Regions from separate parts of the Streptomyces sp. HUAS TT11 genome, predicted to be linked through region 2. Evidence: predicted binding sites of a transcription regulator. Region 2 holds the regulator's gene; the other holds the start of a gene.
What was found. The regulator HspR, encoded in region 2, represses chaperone genes until heat shock. The targets are predictions, from matches to a motif close to TTGAGNNNNNNNNNCTCAA.
Positions count from the first base shown of each region.

Region 1: dnaK (molecular chaperone DnaK) is a predicted target of HspR. The motif match lies at 1,458-1,476, and genes of this name have one in related genera.

Region 1 covers NZ_CP196184.1:8,402,545-8,408,706, forward strand. The annotation lists gene ACSHXN_RS37785 (purine-cytosine permease family protein) at 1-1,181, opposite strand, end outside; gene dnaK (molecular chaperone DnaK) at 1,605-3,467, shown strand; gene grpE (nucleotide exchange factor GrpE) at 3,470-3,991, shown strand; gene ACSHXN_RS37800 (hypothetical protein) at 4,022-4,534, opposite strand; gene ACSHXN_RS37805 (protease inhibitor) at 4,947-5,381, shown strand; gene ACSHXN_RS37810 (hypothetical protein) at 5,520-5,708, opposite strand; partial or broken gene ACSHXN_RS37815 (RNA-guided endonuclease TnpB family protein) at 5,771-5,911, shown strand.
Region 2 covers NZ_CP196184.1:4,459,012-4,468,986, reverse strand. The annotation lists gene dnaK (molecular chaperone DnaK) at 1-1,836, shown strand, start outside; gene grpE (nucleotide exchange factor GrpE) at 1,833-2,492, shown strand; gene dnaJ (molecular chaperone DnaJ) at 2,565-3,734, shown strand; gene ACSHXN_RS19955 (heat shock protein transcriptional repressor HspR) at 3,739-4,191, shown strand; gene ACSHXN_RS19950 (PA14 domain-containing protein) at 4,255-6,663, opposite strand; gene ACSHXN_RS19945 (sugar ABC transporter substrate-binding protein) at 7,317-8,429, shown strand; gene ACSHXN_RS19940 (helix-turn-helix transcriptional regulator) at 9,083-9,975, shown strand, end outside.

The DNA.
Region 1 (6,162 bases), 3.9 Mb from region 2:
ATCATCACGACCATCCACGGAGTGGTACAGGTGATGATCATCGTTGCAAAAGTGGAGATCGACTGCACGAGGTTCAGCCCGAATCGGCCGATGAAGATGAACGCGATGGACAGCACGCCGACGACCAGCGTCGCCTGCACCCGCGACAGCCGCGGGAAGACCGACGAGAAGTCCAGCCCGGTTCCGTACAGCGACGTCGTGCCCGTCGACATGCCGCCGATGAGCGCCAGCAGACATACCGGAAGGAAGAACCAGGTCGGGGAGATGGCGAGCAGGCCCCCGACGAAGTCCGGGGCCGCAGGGTCGACGTACTTCGGCGCCTGTTTGGCGATGATGCTGGCGGTCGCGAGACCGAACACGAACGGCAGCAGCGTCGCGATCTGCGACAGGAACGCGGCGGTGACCACCTTGCGGCGCGGGGTGTGCGCGGGGATGTAGCGCGACCAGTCGCCGAGGAAGGCGCCGAAGGACACCGGGTTGGACAGCACGATCAGCGCGGCGCCGATGAACGACGGCCAGAACAGCGCCTTCGTCGCCGGATCGGCCGAGGCGGTGAAGGTGCCCGCGTACGACGGGTCGAAGTCACCGCCGAAGGCGATCGCCCCGAGCAGGAAGAGCACGGTCGCCGAGGTCACCGCGATCTTGTTGACGAACAGCATGAACCGGAAGCCGTACACGCACACCGCGAGCACCAGGCCGGCGAAGAGCGCGTAGGCGACGACGTACGACAGATTGCCGCGATCGAGGCCGAAGAGCCGGTGTGCGCCGCCGACCAGTGCGTCGCCCGAGCTCCACACCGAGATCGAGAAGAAGGCGACGGCCGTGAGCAGGGAGAGGAAGGAGCCGACCACACGGCCGTGCACACCGAGGTGGGCGGAGGAGGAGACCGCGTTGTTCGTGCCGTTGACCGGGCCGAACACCGCCATCGGGCAGAGGATCAGCGCGCCGACGACCACACCGAGGAGGGTCGCGGCGAGTCCCTGCCAGAAGGAGAGGCCGAACAGGATCGGGAAGGCGCCCAGAACACAGGTGGAGAAGGTGTTCGCGCCGCCGAAGGCGACTCGGAAGAGATCGAACGGCGTCGCGGTGCGGTCCGCGTCGGGGATGCGCTCGACGCCGTAGGTCTCGACCTCGGTGAGGGACGGGGGCGCGGCGGCGGGGGAGGCGGGGTTCTCGGGCAACGGAGCTCCTGCTGGGGAAGGGCGGCGGAGCGCGTTCGTGGCGCGGTGGGCCGGTCCGGCCCGTGCCGTCGCGAGGGTGTGCGGGGCGTGGTGGGCCGTCCGTAAGGGTTTCGCAGACTTTAGGCGCGTCCGCACGCACCGCACCAGTGGACGTTCCATCCAGCTTCCGTTGCCTCGATGGATGGTTCATCCACACCGGCCGATGGAGTGCGGGGGGCCCGGCGTCCGGCCTCGAGCAGGGCGTTCTCCCCGCTGCGCGTGGAGCCATGGTCAAACTTGACAAGAGGCAACTCAAGTTTTATTCAGGCAGTAGAGGCAGTCAGCGGAACGCGGAAGCGGCTCCACTGCCCTGCAGTGAAGACGTCGGCGCGGGTACTCGCGGAGCGGACCTCTACAGGAACGATGCGAGGAGGCAGGAGCCCCATGGCACGTCCGGTCGGTATCGACCTCGGCACCACGAACTCGGTGGTCTCGGTCCTCGAGGGCGGTGAGCCCACCGTGATCACCAACACCGAAGGCGCCCGGACCACACCGTCGGTCGTGGCCTTCGCCAAGAGCGGCGAGGTGCTGGTCGGCGAGGTCGCCAAGCGGCAGGCGGTCACCAACATCGAGCGCACCGCGCGCTCCGTCAAGCGGCACGTGGGCGACTCGTCCTGGCGCTTCCCGGAGAGCGGCACCGTCGACGGCAAGCAGTACACCGCACAGGAGATCTCCGCGCGGGTGCTGCAGAAGCTGAAGCGGGACGCGGAGGCGTATCTGGGCGAAGACGTCACCGACGCCGTGATCACCGTGCCGGCGTATTTCGACGACGCCCAGCGACAGGCCACCAAGGAGGCCGGTGAGATCGCCGGCCTGAACGTGCTGCGGATCATCAACGAGCCGACGGCGGCGGCCCTGGCCTACGGCCTCGACAAGGAGAACGACCAGACGGTCCTCGTCTTCGACCTCGGCGGCGGCACGTTCGACGTGTCCCTGCTGGAGATGGGCGAGGGCGTCATCGAGGTGAAGGCCACCAACGGCGACACCCGTCTCGGCGGTGACGACTGGGACCAGCGCGTCGTCGACCATCTGGTGCAGCAGTTCAAGAACGCGTACGGCGTCGACCTCGCGAAGGACAAGATGGCCGTGCAGCGTCTGCGCGAGGCCGCCGAGAAGGCGAAGATCGAGCTGTCCTCGTCCACCGAGTCCTCGATCAACCTGCCCTACATCACAGCCTCTTCGGAGGGCCCGCTGCATCTGGAGGAGAAGCTCACCCGGGCGCAGTTCCAGCAGCTCACGGCCGATCTGCTGGAGCGCACCAAGGGGCCGTTCCACCAGGCGATCAAGGATGCCGGGATCAAGCTGTCGGACATCGACCACGTGATTCTCGTGGGCGGGTCGACCCGGATGCCCGCGGTGACGGAGCTGGTGCGGGAGTTGACCGGCAAGGAGCCGCACAAGGGTGTGAACCCGGACGAGGTCGTCGCCGTCGGCGCCTCGCTCCAGGCCGGTGTCCTCAAGGGTGAGGTCAAGGACGTCCTGCTGCTGGACGTGACCCCGCTGTCCCTCGGTATCGAGACCAAGGGCGGCATCATGACCAAGCTGATCGAGCGCAACACCACGATCCCGACCAAGCGGTCCGAGATCTTCACCACGGCCGAGGACAACCAGCCGTCCGTGCAGATCCAGGTCTACCAGGGCGAGCGTGAGATCGCGGCGTACAACAAGAAGCTCGGCATGTTCGAGCTGACCGGTCTGCCGCCGGCGCCGCGCGGTGTGCCGCAGATCGAGGTGTCCTTCGACATCGACGCCAACGGCATCATGCACGTCACGGCGAAGGACCTCGGCACCGGCAAGGAGCAGAAGATGACCGTCACGGGCGGTTCGGCCCTGCCGAGGAACGACATCGACCGCATGGTCCGCGAGGCCGAGCAGCACGCCGAGGAGGACCGCAGGCGGCGGGAGGCCGCCGAGACCCGCAACCAGGCCGAGCAGCTTGTCTACCAGACCGAGAAGCTCATCGGTGAGAACGGGGACAGGATCCCCGCCGACGCGAGGAGCGAGACGGAGAGCGCCATCGGCGAACTCAAGGAGGCGCTCAAGAGCGAGGACACCGCGGAGATCCGGCGGACCATGGACAAGGCCGCCGCCGCGGCGCAGAAGATCGGCAGCGCCCTGTACGAGCAGGCGCGCCCCGAGGGCGGCACCGGGCCGGAGCAGGGCACGGCGAGCGGCGGCGCCCGGTCCGAGGACGACGTCGTGGACGCCGAGATCGTGGATGACGACAACACCTCGCAGGCGGGCTGACCATGGACCGGAGCCGGCCGCAGAGCCCGGAGTTGCTCCGTCTGCTGGACGAGCGCACCGCCGATCTGCAGCGGGTGAAGGCCGAGTACGACAACTATCGCAAGCAGGTCCGCCGCGACCGTCTGGCGGTGCGCGAGATCGCCACGGAGAACGTGTTGCGGGCGCTGCTGCCCGTCCTGGACGCGGTCGAAGGGGCCCGTCGTCAGGAGTCCATGACGCCGGGCCTCAAAGCCGTCGCCGACGTCCTGGAGGCGCAGCTGGCGTCTCTGGGCCTGAAGGCGTTCGGGGAGGCGGACGAGCCGTTCGACCCCACACGCCACGAGGCGGTGACGCATGTCGTCGCGCCGGGAGCCGAGCGGCTGACCTGTACCGAGATCCTGAGCCGCGGGTACCTGGTCGGTGACCGGCTGCTGCGTGCCGCGCGCGTCACGGTCACCGGCCCGCCCGCCTCCGGCAGGGGCGGGGGAGCGGAACGGACCGCCGGAGGCGGAGGCGGCGGCGAACACCGGGACCCGCGGGGGTGATCCGGTGTATGTGGTGACAGCGGACCCCGGTCATTCCTCCTCGGTGGGTGCGTCGGCCGGTCGGTCCCCGAACTCCGTGTCGGGTCCCTGGGCCCGCACCCGCTGCACCTGCTCCAGCGACTCGCGCAACTCCGAGAGCCAGTCGTCGGTGTGCCGCTGCACCAGGCGCACACACCAGGCGAGCGCGTCGCTGCGGCTGCGGGCGACCCCGCCGGCGATGAGCGTGTCCAGCACCTGACGCTCGGGCTGGCGCAGCCGGGTCATCACGGGAGCCGCGATGTGCGTGAACAGTGCACGCTGACCCCCGCACTCCACGCCCCAGGAGACCTTCTTGCGGAACCGGTGCTCCGCCTCGCGCGCCACCGCGACCCGGTCCTCGCGCGTGCGTTCACGGAACTCCTGGACACGGGCCCCGATCGCCGCCTCCCTCTCGGCGGGCGAGGCGCCCTCGGCGAGCCGCGGCTCGGGGACACGGCCGACCACGGTGATCTCCTCGCGGTCGACGACGACCTCCACCAGGCTCTCGAAGAGGTCGTCGGGCAGGCGGCCGGCGAACCAGCCGCGTAGCTGTTCGTGCTGTTGTAATGACGATTACTCCACCTCGGCGTGAAGGCAAGGGCGCGGAGGGGGTGTTTGCCAGGAGCTGAAGACAGCGCTTGCGGTCATGGCCAAGCGGAATGTTTCAGGCCGATTGCCGAGCTGTGGGATTCCGGCCAGAAGGCCGCTTTCCGTCCCCGCTGCCCGTGCGATGCCGGGCCGCACACGTTCGAATTCCGTGACTTCACGCCACTGATTCAATACTCAAAGTTACCGAAACGAGGGGGGTCGATGTGAGTTTCCCGCTCGGACTCGGCAGACTCCGGCTCGCCGAACCGGCACCTCGAACGGTCCGGGATCCCGCACAGGCACCACCGACCCGGACCGCGACCCCGTCACGAGCGGAAGGATGCACACAATGCCGAACACCGCGCGCTGGGCAGCGGCCCTCACCCTCACGGCCACCGCCGTCTGCGGCCCCCTCACCGGGTCCGCCCTCGCCGCCCCGGACACCGCCCCCGTCTCTCTCTACGCCCCCTCGGCGCTCGTCCTGACCACAGGTCACGGCGAGAGCGCAGCTCTCGTCACGCCCCAGCGCGCGGTCACCCTGACCTGCGCTCCCGGCGCCTTCGGCAGTCATCCGGACGCCGTCGACGCCTGCGCCGAACTACGCGCCGTCGGCGGCGACTTCGACGCGCTGGCGATCAGAGACGGCGTCTTCTGCACCAAGCAGTACGACCCTGTGGTCGTCACCGTCCAGGGCGTCTGGCAGGGCAAGCGCGTCGACTACGAACGGACCTTCGCCAACGAGTGCGTGAAGAACACCTACGGGACAACCGTCTTCACGTTCTGAGAGACGCGGATCGCGAGGTGCCCGCACATGTCGATCCAGGGCTTGTGACTGGGGAGTGCAAGCCCTGACGCGGTGCTCCACGCGATCTCGCAGCGGAGCCGGCCGGACGGAGTGGGGCCGTCCGGCCGGCCTCCGCAATCACTCGCCGCTGATGGACCAGCGCCCGACCTCGCGATAGCCGGAGTCGTGGACGGCCGATCCGTCGCCGGGCTCGAGCGCGAAGTGCCCGAGGTTCCCGCCCCAGTAGCGCAGGATCCGCCCCAGCTCCGAGGCGGCCTTCCCGTCCCAGCCCGTGTCTCCCATGTCGACCTCGAGAACGAACTTCACCGGGTTCCTCCGAGGATGCCCCGGCCTCTTCAGGCCGGGGAGGAATCGGATTCCTGCGGAGCACGTATACCTGCACGCGATGCGGAGCCATGCGCCCTCGGGACAAGAATTCCGCGTTCGTGATGCTGGTCCGGGCGGGTTGGTGCCCGGCAGGTGCTGAGGGCGTAAGACCTTCCGGGCCGCTGGCCCGGAAGGCTGCCTGAGCCTGGAATCCCCGCACACGCCCGAAGGCACCCCGCAAGGGGCGTCCGGCCGCAAGGCCGGACGGGAATCCCCGCCTTCAGGCGGGGGAGCCTTCAAGTACGCGTCTCCCCTTCCCCCCATACAGTGATCGTCCGTAGGCCCTCGGCTCCATCGTTTCATCGACGCCCTCGTCGGGACCCGGCAATCCCGGCAGCGGCCACAGGCGGGTGAGCAGGCCCGCCGCGCGGAGCGCCGGCCCGAGGAGTCCCTC
Region 2 (9,975 bases):
GTCGGCATCGACCTGGGCACGACTAACTCCGTCGTCAGCGTTCTGGAGGGCGGCGAGCCCACCGTCATCACCAACGCCGAGGGTGCCAGGACCACGCCGTCCGTCGTCGCCTTCGCCAAGAACGGCGAGGTGCTCGTCGGCGAGGTGGCCAAGCGCCAGGCGGTCACCAACGTGGACCGGACCATCCGTTCCGTGAAGCGTCACATGGGCACCGACTGGAAGATCCAGCTGGACGGCAAGGACTTCAACCCGCAGCAGATCTCCGCGTTCATCCTGCAGAAGCTGAAGCGGGACGCCGAGGCGTACCTGGGCGAGAAGGTGACCGACGCGGTCATCACCGTCCCCGCCTACTTCAACGACTCCGAGCGGCAGGCCACGAAGGAGGCCGGCGAGATCGCCGGTCTGAACGTGCTCCGTATCGTCAACGAGCCGACCGCGGCCGCCCTCGCCTACGGCCTCGACAGGGACGACCAGACGATTCTCGTCTTCGACCTCGGCGGCGGCACCTTCGACGTGTCCCTGCTGGAGATCGGCGACGGCGTCGTCGAGGTGAAGGCCACCAACGGTGACAACCACCTCGGTGGTGACGACTGGGACCAGCGCGTCGTCGACTACCTGGTCAAGCAGTTCCAGTCCGGTCACGGTGTGGACCTGTCCAGGGACAAGATGGCCCTGCAGCGTCTGCGTGAGGCCGCCGAGAAGGCGAAGATCGAGCTGTCCTCGTCCACCGAGACGTCGATCAACCTGCCCTACATCACCGCGTCCGCCGAGGGTCCGCTGCACCTGGACGAGAAGCTCACCCGGGCGCAGTTCCAGCAGCTCACGATCGACCTGCTCGAGCGCTGCAAGACGCCGTTCCACAACGTCATCAAGGACGCCGGCATCTCGATCAACGAGATCGACCACGTCGTCCTGGTGGGTGGCTCGACCCGTATGCCCGCCGTCGCCGAGCTCGTCAAGGAGCTGACCGGCGGCAAGGAGGCCAACAAGGGCGTGAACCCGGACGAGGTCGTCGCCATCGGCGCCTCGCTCCAGGCCGGTGTCCTCAAGGGTGAGGTCAAGGACGTCCTGCTGCTGGACGTGACCCCGCTGTCCCTCGGTATCGAGACCAAGGGCGGCATCATGACCAAGCTGATCGAGCGCAACACCACGATCCCGACCAAGCGGTCCGAGATCTTCACCACGGCCGAGGACAACCAGCCGTCCGTGCAGATCCAGGTCTACCAGGGCGAGCGTGAGATCGCGGCGTACAACAAGAAGCTCGGCATGTTCGAGCTGACCGGTCTGCCGCCGGCGCCGCGCGGTGTGCCGCAGATCGAGGTGTCCTTCGACATCGACGCCAACGGCATCATGCACGTCACGGCGAAGGACCTCGGCACCGGAAAGGAGCAGAAGATGACCGTCACCGGCGGCTCCTCGCTCCCGAAGGACGAGGTCGACCGGATGCGCCAGGAGGCCGAGCAGTACGCGGAGGAGGACCACCGCCGCCGCGAGGCCGCCGAGACCCGCAACCAGGGCGAGCAGCTCGTCTACCAGACCGAGAAGTTCCTCGCGGACAACGAGGACAAGGTCCCCGGCGAGATCAAGACCGAGGTCGAGGCCGCAGTCGCCGAGCTGAAGGAGACGCTCAAGGGCGAGGACACGGCCGAGATCCGTACCGCCACGGAGAAGGTCGCGGCCGTCTCGCAGAAGCTCGGCCAGGCCATGTACGCCGACGCCCAGGGCGCTCAGGCCGCGGGCGGTGCCGGTGACGCCGGTGCCGGCCAGGCGAAGGCCGACGACGACGTCGTCGACGCCGAGATCGTCGACGAGGACCGTAAGGACGGTGCCGCGTGACGGAGGAGACCCCGGGCTTCGAGGAGAAGCCCGACGTCCCCTCCGGCGCCACCCCAGACGACGCCGAGCCGCAGGCCGCCTCCCCCTCTTCGGAGGAGGCGGCGGCCCCGGCAGGGGACGGAACCGCACAGACCGCGGGTCTGGTGGCCCAGCTGGACCAGGTGCGCACAGCGCTCCACGAGCGCACCCTGGACCTCCAGCGCCTCCAGGCCGAGTACCAGAACTACCGCCGTCGCGTCGAGCGCGACCGGATCACGGTCAAGGAGATCGCCATCGCGAGCCTTCTGACCGAGCTTCTGCCGGTGCTCGACGACATCGGCCGCGCGCGTGACCACGGCGAGCTCGTCGGCGGGTTCAAGTCCGTCGCCGAGTCCCTGGAGACGGTCGCGGCGAAGATGGGTCTGCAGCAGTTCGGCAAGGAGGGCGAGCCCTTCGACCCGACGATCCACGAGGCCCTGATGCACTCGTACGCGCCGGACGTCACCGAGACGACGTGCGTGGCGATTCTGCAGCCCGGGTATCGCTTCGGCGAGCGCACCATCCGCCCCGCGCGGGTGGCCGTGGCCGAGCCGCAGCCGGGGGCGCAGACGGTCAAGGCCGAGGAGACGAGCGAGGCGGGCGACGACAAGGAGAGCGGTGGCCCGGACGAGGGCTGACGTGATCGACAGGGGAGTCCGTACCGGGCTCCCCACGGAAAACAACGCCGAACGGAAGGAGGGGCGTCGGGGATGAGTACCAAGGACTTCATCGAGAAGGACTACTACAAGGTCCTCGGCGTCCCCAAGGACGCCACCGAGGCCGAGATCAAGAAGGCGTACCGGAAGCTCGCCCGCGAGTTCCATCCGGACGCCAACAAGGGCAACGCCAAGGCGGAGGAACGTTTCAAGGAGATCTCCGAGGCGAACGACATCCTCGGCGACCCCAAGAAGCGCAAGGAGTACGACGAGGCGCGCGCCCTCTTCGGCAACGGCGGCTTCCGTCCCGGTCCCGGGGCCGGAGGATCGTTCAACTTCGACCTGGGCGACCTCTTCGGCGGTCAGGGCGGCAGCGCCGGGGGGAACTTCGGCGGCGGCATCGGTGACGTCTTCGGGGGCCTGTTCAACCGCGGCGGCGGCGCGGGCACGCGCACGCAGCCGAGGCGCGGCCAGGACATCGAGTCCGAGGTCACGCTCAGCTTCATGGAGGCGGTGGACGGCGCGACCGTTCCACTGCGCATGTCCTCGCAGGCGCCGTGCAAGGCCTGCTCGGGCACCGGCGACAAGAACGGCACGCCGCGGGTGTGCCCGACCTGTGTCGGCACCGGCCAGGTGGCGCGCGGCTCCGGCGGCGGATTCTCGCTGACGGATCCCTGCCCGGACTGCAAGGGCCGCGGACTCATCGCCGAGCATCCCTGTATGGAGTGCAAGGGCAGCGGCCGGGCGAAGTCGTCCCGGACGATGCAGGTCCGCATCCCGGCGGGCGTCACGGACGGGCAGCGCATCCGGCTGCGCGGCAAGGGCGGCCCCGGCGAGCGGGGCGGCCCGGCCGGCGACCTGTATGTCGTCGTGCACGTGGACGCGCACCCCGTCTTCGGCCGCAAGGGCGACAACCTGACGGTGACCGTGCCCGTGACGTTCACGGAGGCGGCGCTCGGCGGCGACATCAGGGTCCCCACCCTCGGCGGACCCGCGGTCACGCTGAAGCTGCCCCCGGGCACGCCCAACGGGCGCACCCTGCGCGCCCGCGGCAAGGGCGCGGTCCGCAAGGACGGCACTCGCGGCGACCTGCTGGTCACCGTCGAGGTGAGTGTTCCGAAGGACCTGTCGGGGAAGGCTCGTGACGCCCTGGAGGCGTATCGCGAGGCGACCGCGGGCGAGGACCCGCGGGCGGAGCTGTTCCAGGCGGCGAAGGGAGCATGAGGAGATGGACGGCCGTCGACGCAACCCGTACGAACTGACCGAGGAGACCCCGGTCTACGTCATCTCGGTGGCGGCCCAGCTCTCCGGCCTGCACCCGCAGACGCTGCGCCAGTACGACCGTCTGGGGCTCGTCTCCCCGGACCGCACGGCCGGCCGGGGCCGGCGCTACTCGGCCCGCGACATCGAACTGCTCCGTCAGGTGCAGCAGTTGTCGCAGGACGAGGGCATCAACCTCGCCGGCATCAAGCGGATCATCGAGCTGGAGAACCAGGTCGCCGCGCTCCAGTCCCGGGTAGCGGAGCTTCAGGCCGCGCTCGACGGCGCGGCGGCGACGATGCGGCAGCGCGAGGCCGCGGTACACGCCTCGTACCGCCGTGACCTGGTGCCGTACCAGGAAGTGCAGCAGACCAGCGCGCTGGTCGTGTGGCGGCCCAAGCGGCAGCAGCAGTCCGACTGACATCACGCCGAAGGGGCGGCACCGGAGACATCTCCGGTGCCGCCCCTTCGCGCGTGGCCGGAGTCAGTGGTCCCAGATGCCGTAGGCGGCGGTCCGCCCGGCCACCTCGGCTCCCGAAGAGTCCGTGAAGACGACGCGGTAGTAGTACAGGCCGAGCCGGTCATCGTGGACGGTGGTGTCCATGTAGGAGTTGCGGTCGCCGACCCGGCCCGCGACGAGTGTGGTCCAGGCCCCCTGGGCCGCATCCCAGCGGTCCACGCGGTAGCCGGCCAGTACGGAGCAGTCGCCGAGGCCCGAGCTCGCGGAACAGTCGACGGACAGATCCGGGTACAGGTCCCCGCGGATCTCGGCGCCGGTCCAGCCGGGCGGCCGGGTGTCGGGGAGGGTCACCGGGACATCGGTGGTGTGGAAGAAGCCGGGCTCCATGCCGTCGTACAGACCGTGGCCGTCCGTCGCGGCCACCCGGTAGACGTGGGTGGCGCCGTCCGGGACCGTCGGGCAGAGGATCTCGGTCGCCCGGGAGTCGGTGGTCCAGCAGTTCTTCTCCCAGACCGTCTCGCCGGTCTCCGGGTCGACGGTGCCCTGCCAGACGTAGTAGCCGGTGACGTCGTCGTCGGCGGGCGGCTCCCAGGTCAGCCGGACGCCGAGCGGGACCGTCTGCGCGGTCGGGTTCCCGACCGGTGCCGGGCGCCGTGTGTCCGGCGTGGTCGCCGTGGCGACCGGACCGGGCTGCGACACGTGCCCGTACGGGTCGATCGTCACGATCCGGTACTCGTACGTCGTCTCGGACTCGCCGGAGACGTCCCAGCAGGTGCCGTTGATCTGCGTGGCGCCCGCGTACGCGGGGGCGTCGTCACCCGCCCAGGTCAGATACGTGGAGGGTGCCTCCAAGGGCTCGTCCCAAGGGCTGTTCGGCTTGCACCGGTCCACGACGGTGCTCCGGCCGGTCGCCGGGTCGGTGCGCACGATCCTGTAGGTGAGCAGCGGGTCTTCGTCGAAGGTCCATGGATCGGCGCTGCTCCATCTGATCATCACACCCTCGTCGAACCGCGTCGCGGTGGTGAGGAACGCCGGGACGGCCTCGGGCCGTTCGGCCATCGGCAGTGCGACCTCCACCGGGGCGGCGGCGTTGCCCCTCGCGTCCAGCGCGCGCACGGCGTACCGATAGGTGTCCGCGACCGCGAGCAGCCGGCGCGGCACGACATCGGTGTTCGTGGTGGTGCCGCCGCCGGGGAGGGCGTCCAGATAGCCGCCGGTCGCCGGGTCGTACTGGAGGACCTGGTAGGAGGCGGCTCCGCCGACGCGGGACCACACCAGGTGGGGTACGCCCGACCGGTACGCCACCCGGGCGTCGGCTGCCGTCGCCGGAGGGGTCCTGTCCGAGGTGGTGAACGTGGTGGCGGCCGAGTACGCGGACCAGTTGCCTGCCGCGTCCCGGGCCCGGCCCCGGTAGGTGACCTGGCTGCCGTCGGCGGGGTACCCGGTGTCGCAGATCGCGCCCTTGGCACCGGAGTACACGGTGGACCAGGTCTTGGTGACCGGGTTCTGCCGCTGCAACTCGTACAGGACGATGTCGGCCGCGTTGGCCGCAGGGGTGACGAGTTCGGGCCCCGCGTAGGGCTGGTCGTTCGGGCAGGCGTCCATCTCGACGAACGGCGCTGCGGGGGGCGTCCTGTCGACGGTCGTGACGGGCCGGTCGGCGGTGCCGCCCGACTCGTTGCCCGCCTTGTCGCGGGCGCGGACCTCGTAGTAGAAGACCTGGCCGGTCGCCGGGGGCGTGTCGGTGTACGTCGTCGACGTCGTCGTGGTCAGCCTCGCCCAGCTGGTGCTGCCCTTCAGCCGGCGGTAGACGCGGTAGCCGGCGAGGTCCATCTCCTTGTTCCTCGCCCAGGAGACCTTCGTCCTGCGGGCGGTCCTGTCGTAGGCGACCGCGGTGCCCGCCGGGGTCAGCGGCCGGACCTTGTCCACGGTGGCGGAAGTCCGCGGCACGTAGGTGAACTTGACGTCGGCCCTGCCGGTCCAGTTCACGTAGTCGATCCGCAGGGTGTGCACGCCCTTGGGAAGGGTGAGATTGAGGTTCTTCGAGCGTGAACCGGACGTGTTCGACCAGAGGTTCACCTTGCGGACGCCGTCCAGGTAGACCCGGATTCCGTCCGTCCCGGCCGCGGTGAAGGCGAACGGGCCGCCCGATCCGAAGTCCCGGGTGACGGTCCAGCGGACGCCGAAGCGGTCCGCCGGGAGTCCGGGGGCCGGGGCGCCCTTCCAGCTCTGGCCGACGGCGCTGTCGCAGTCGGTCCTTCTCGGTGTGCCGGACAGGCTCGTGTTCGCGAAGAACTGCCTCTTGAAGACCGGCGAAGCACAGGAGGTCGCGGCGGAGGCGGGAGCGGCCACGGTGGCGAGCAGGCTGCCCGCGGTGGCGAGCACGACGGCGGTGGCGGCCGCAGCTGTCGTGTGTCTTCTGGCTGGGTTCATTCGGCCCTCTGATCGAAGGAAGACGCGGAAGAGGCGTCCGTGATCACGACACGCGAGCCGGGCAACTGGTTGTACGGATCTTTGCGAACGGACGACCGGTGCTTTGCGTTCGGTGCCCGTCTCGTTGTTCCCGGGAACCCGAAACCGGTTCCTCGGTGCCCCAGTTGTGATCGATCGCCGATGATGTGGCGTCTCTACCGATGTGCCCGGTAATGGAGAGTTCGCGAAGAACTCCCGCGCGGCGACGGAGGACATGCGGGTCATCGTGCGGAACCGGCTCGCCGGCGATGCGGGTGCGTGGTGGACGGGTCGCCGGAGGGGTCCGATCGCCCGGCCGTCATGTGATGTAGATCACGTTTCGGTCGATCGTTGAACGTCTTTAATCTTCAAGGAAGTTGACGGAACGTCGGTTTCCCGATCCACGCAGGTCGGAGCTCAAAACTCCACCCCGCGAAGGTTCGGCAACGGCTCGCGCACTACACTTTCTTTGGTTTCACGTGACTTCCACACGGGGGCTGTTGCCATCTCGTTAACCGGTACTCCTTGACGCTGCATACCGTCGCCGCGTTGGCTTTCAGCCACCTGGGTCGCAATGCTGCTCCCTCGCCCGGAAGGCACCTGATGTGAACGCTCGTACCACCCGTAGGACCGCTGTGCGTCGTACCGCCATGGCCCTGGCCGCCTCGGTGTCGGCCGTCTCGCTCGCCGCGTGCGGCGTCATCGACGGAGTCGGCGGCGGCAGCAGCTCCACGACCCCGAAGAAGGGCAACGACATCACGGTGGGTCTCCTTCTGCCCGAGACGGACAACCCGCGGTACGAAGACTTCGACCGTCCCATCATCGAGCGGCAGGTGAAGTCCCTCACCCACGGCCAGGGCAAGGTCGTCTCCGAGAACGCCGGCGCGGACGCGGCCAAGCAGAGCCAGCAGCTCGAGCAGATGATCGCCGAGAAGGTGGACGTGCTCCTGGTGGACGCGGTGGACTCCAAGGCCATCGAGCCCGGTGTGCAGAAGGCGAAGGACGCGGGTATCCCGGTCATCGCCTACGACCGTCTCGCGCAGGGCCCGATCGACGCGTACATCTCCTTCGACAACGAACTGGTCGGCCAGGTGCAGGGCCGCGCGCTCGTCGAGAAGCTCGGCGCCAAGGCCTCCGGCAGCACGATCGTCATGATGAACGGCTCGCCCACCGACCCGAACGCCGCGCAGTTCAAGGCGGGTGCGCTGAGCGAGCTCCAGGACAAGGTGAAGATCCCCAAGGCGGGGGAGTTCGACACCAAGGACTGGAAGCCGGAGAACGCCAAGGCCAACATGGTCCAGGCGATCCAGGCCATCGGGCTCAGCAACATCGCCGGTGTCTACTCCGCGAACGACGGCATGGCGGGCGCCGTCATCGAAGCGCTGAAGGACGCGGGCGTCACCAAGATGCCGCCGGTGACCGGGCAGGACGCGGCGCTGGAAGCGGTGCAGCGGATCATCTCGGGCGAGCAGTACATGAGTGTGTACAAGTCGTACCCGGAGGAGGCGAACAACGCCGCGGAGATGGCGGTCGCCAAGGTCCAGGGCCGCTCCATCGAGTTCGACGCGCTGACCCGCGACAAGGTCGACAGCCCGACGACGAAGAACATCCCCTCGATGCTGGTGCCGGTGGTCGCGCTCACCACGGACAACATCAAGGACACGGTGATCCAGGACGGCATTTACACCGTCAAGCAGATCTGCACCGACAAGTACAAGGCGGCCTGCGCGGCGGCCGGTCTGCACTGACCCTCCGGGCGGGCGGGTGTCACCGCCCGCCCGTCCGAGGCGTTCCCACACCTGAACTCCACCGCCGCACCTGGCGATCCCCCGGGCGCCGTGTCCTCCACGGCCCCGTGCGGTGGCCTCGTGGAGGTCGCGGCCGTCCGCCGCGAGCACACTCCTCTGCCCGCCCTCGAGGCGCGGCGGTCATGACCCGGCCCGGGCCGTCCGGGCGCGCACCGAGTTCGTCCGGTCGATCGGCCGCGGCCCCGGCGGCGGCGCAGAGGTGGTCGCGCCCGTCCCCGCGGACGAACCCGCATCCGTACCGCTGCCGTTGCGCGACGGATCGGACATGTGCACCATCGCCCGAGGTCAAGTGCCCTACGTCACACGTCGATCGCTTCGGCGTGCGCGGAAACTCCCACCGTCGCGCGAGGCGGGGTCCCTCATCCACCGTCAGCTTGGTGCAGCGGAAGTTCCGGAGGTGGGGAGGATACGGCGGATTCCGGGGCATTCACGGGCGTTGAGGCGCAGGAACTTGTTGCGGAGGCGGGCGGTGCCGCGCATAGTTGCGCTGCGAAGGCGTGCGGGACGCGGCACGGAGGGTGAGCGCCGGGACGTCGCTGGTGAGCCGCATCGCTCAGGACGCTGGGGCCAGGAGTCGGAGCCAGGGGTGGAAGATGGCCGGGCACGGGACGGACGCGCATCCACACGGCGCTGACCGACTCTGCGAAGCGGGGAACCGCGTGTACTCCCGGGCCGTTCGCCGGGGCCGGGTGTCCCGCGCCGACGCCGGGCCGGTGCCGTGCCTGCTGGAGCTCGCGCTGCTGCATCCCGACCCCGACGACATGGACTGGCTGGTGCCGACCTCCCCGCAGGAGGTCATGACCCGACTGCTGCGCAGCGTGCACGAGGAGGTCAGCGCGAGCCAGGCGCGGGTCGGGACGGCGGTGGCCGCGGTCGAGTGGTACGCCGGGCTCGGCGGCCGCGAGCAGGGGTCCGTGGAGGGCGTGGCCATCCGCGTGCTGGACGGGCTGCCGAGGATCAGGGCGGCCATGGACGAGGCGACGGAGCAGTGCACGGCCGAGGTGCTGACGGTCCAGCCGGGCGGCATCCGCCGGGAGGACGAGCTCTCCGAGGGGCTGCACCGGGCCCTGGAGATGCGCCGCCGGGGTGTGCGCATGCGTGATCTGTACACCCATGTCGCCCGGCACGGGCAGGGCCTGCGCAACTACATGGAGATGATGGGTGACGCGGCCGAGGCGCGCACTCTCGACGAGGTGCCGGAGCGGCTGATCCTCTTCGACCGCACGGTCGCCTTCGTCCCCGCGAACTCGGACCGCACCATCGCCCTGGAGCTGCGGCACCCGGCGGTGATCGACTATCTGGTGACCGCCTTCGAGCGCTTCTGGCGGCTGGCGATCCCGCTGACCTCGCCGCTCCCGGACACGGGTATCGACGGCATCACCCACCGGGAGCGCTCGATCGCCGCACTGCTCGCCGAGGGGCACCAGGACGCGGTGGTCGCCGAGCGTCTGGGCATCAGTGTCCGGACGTGCCGTGCGCACATCGC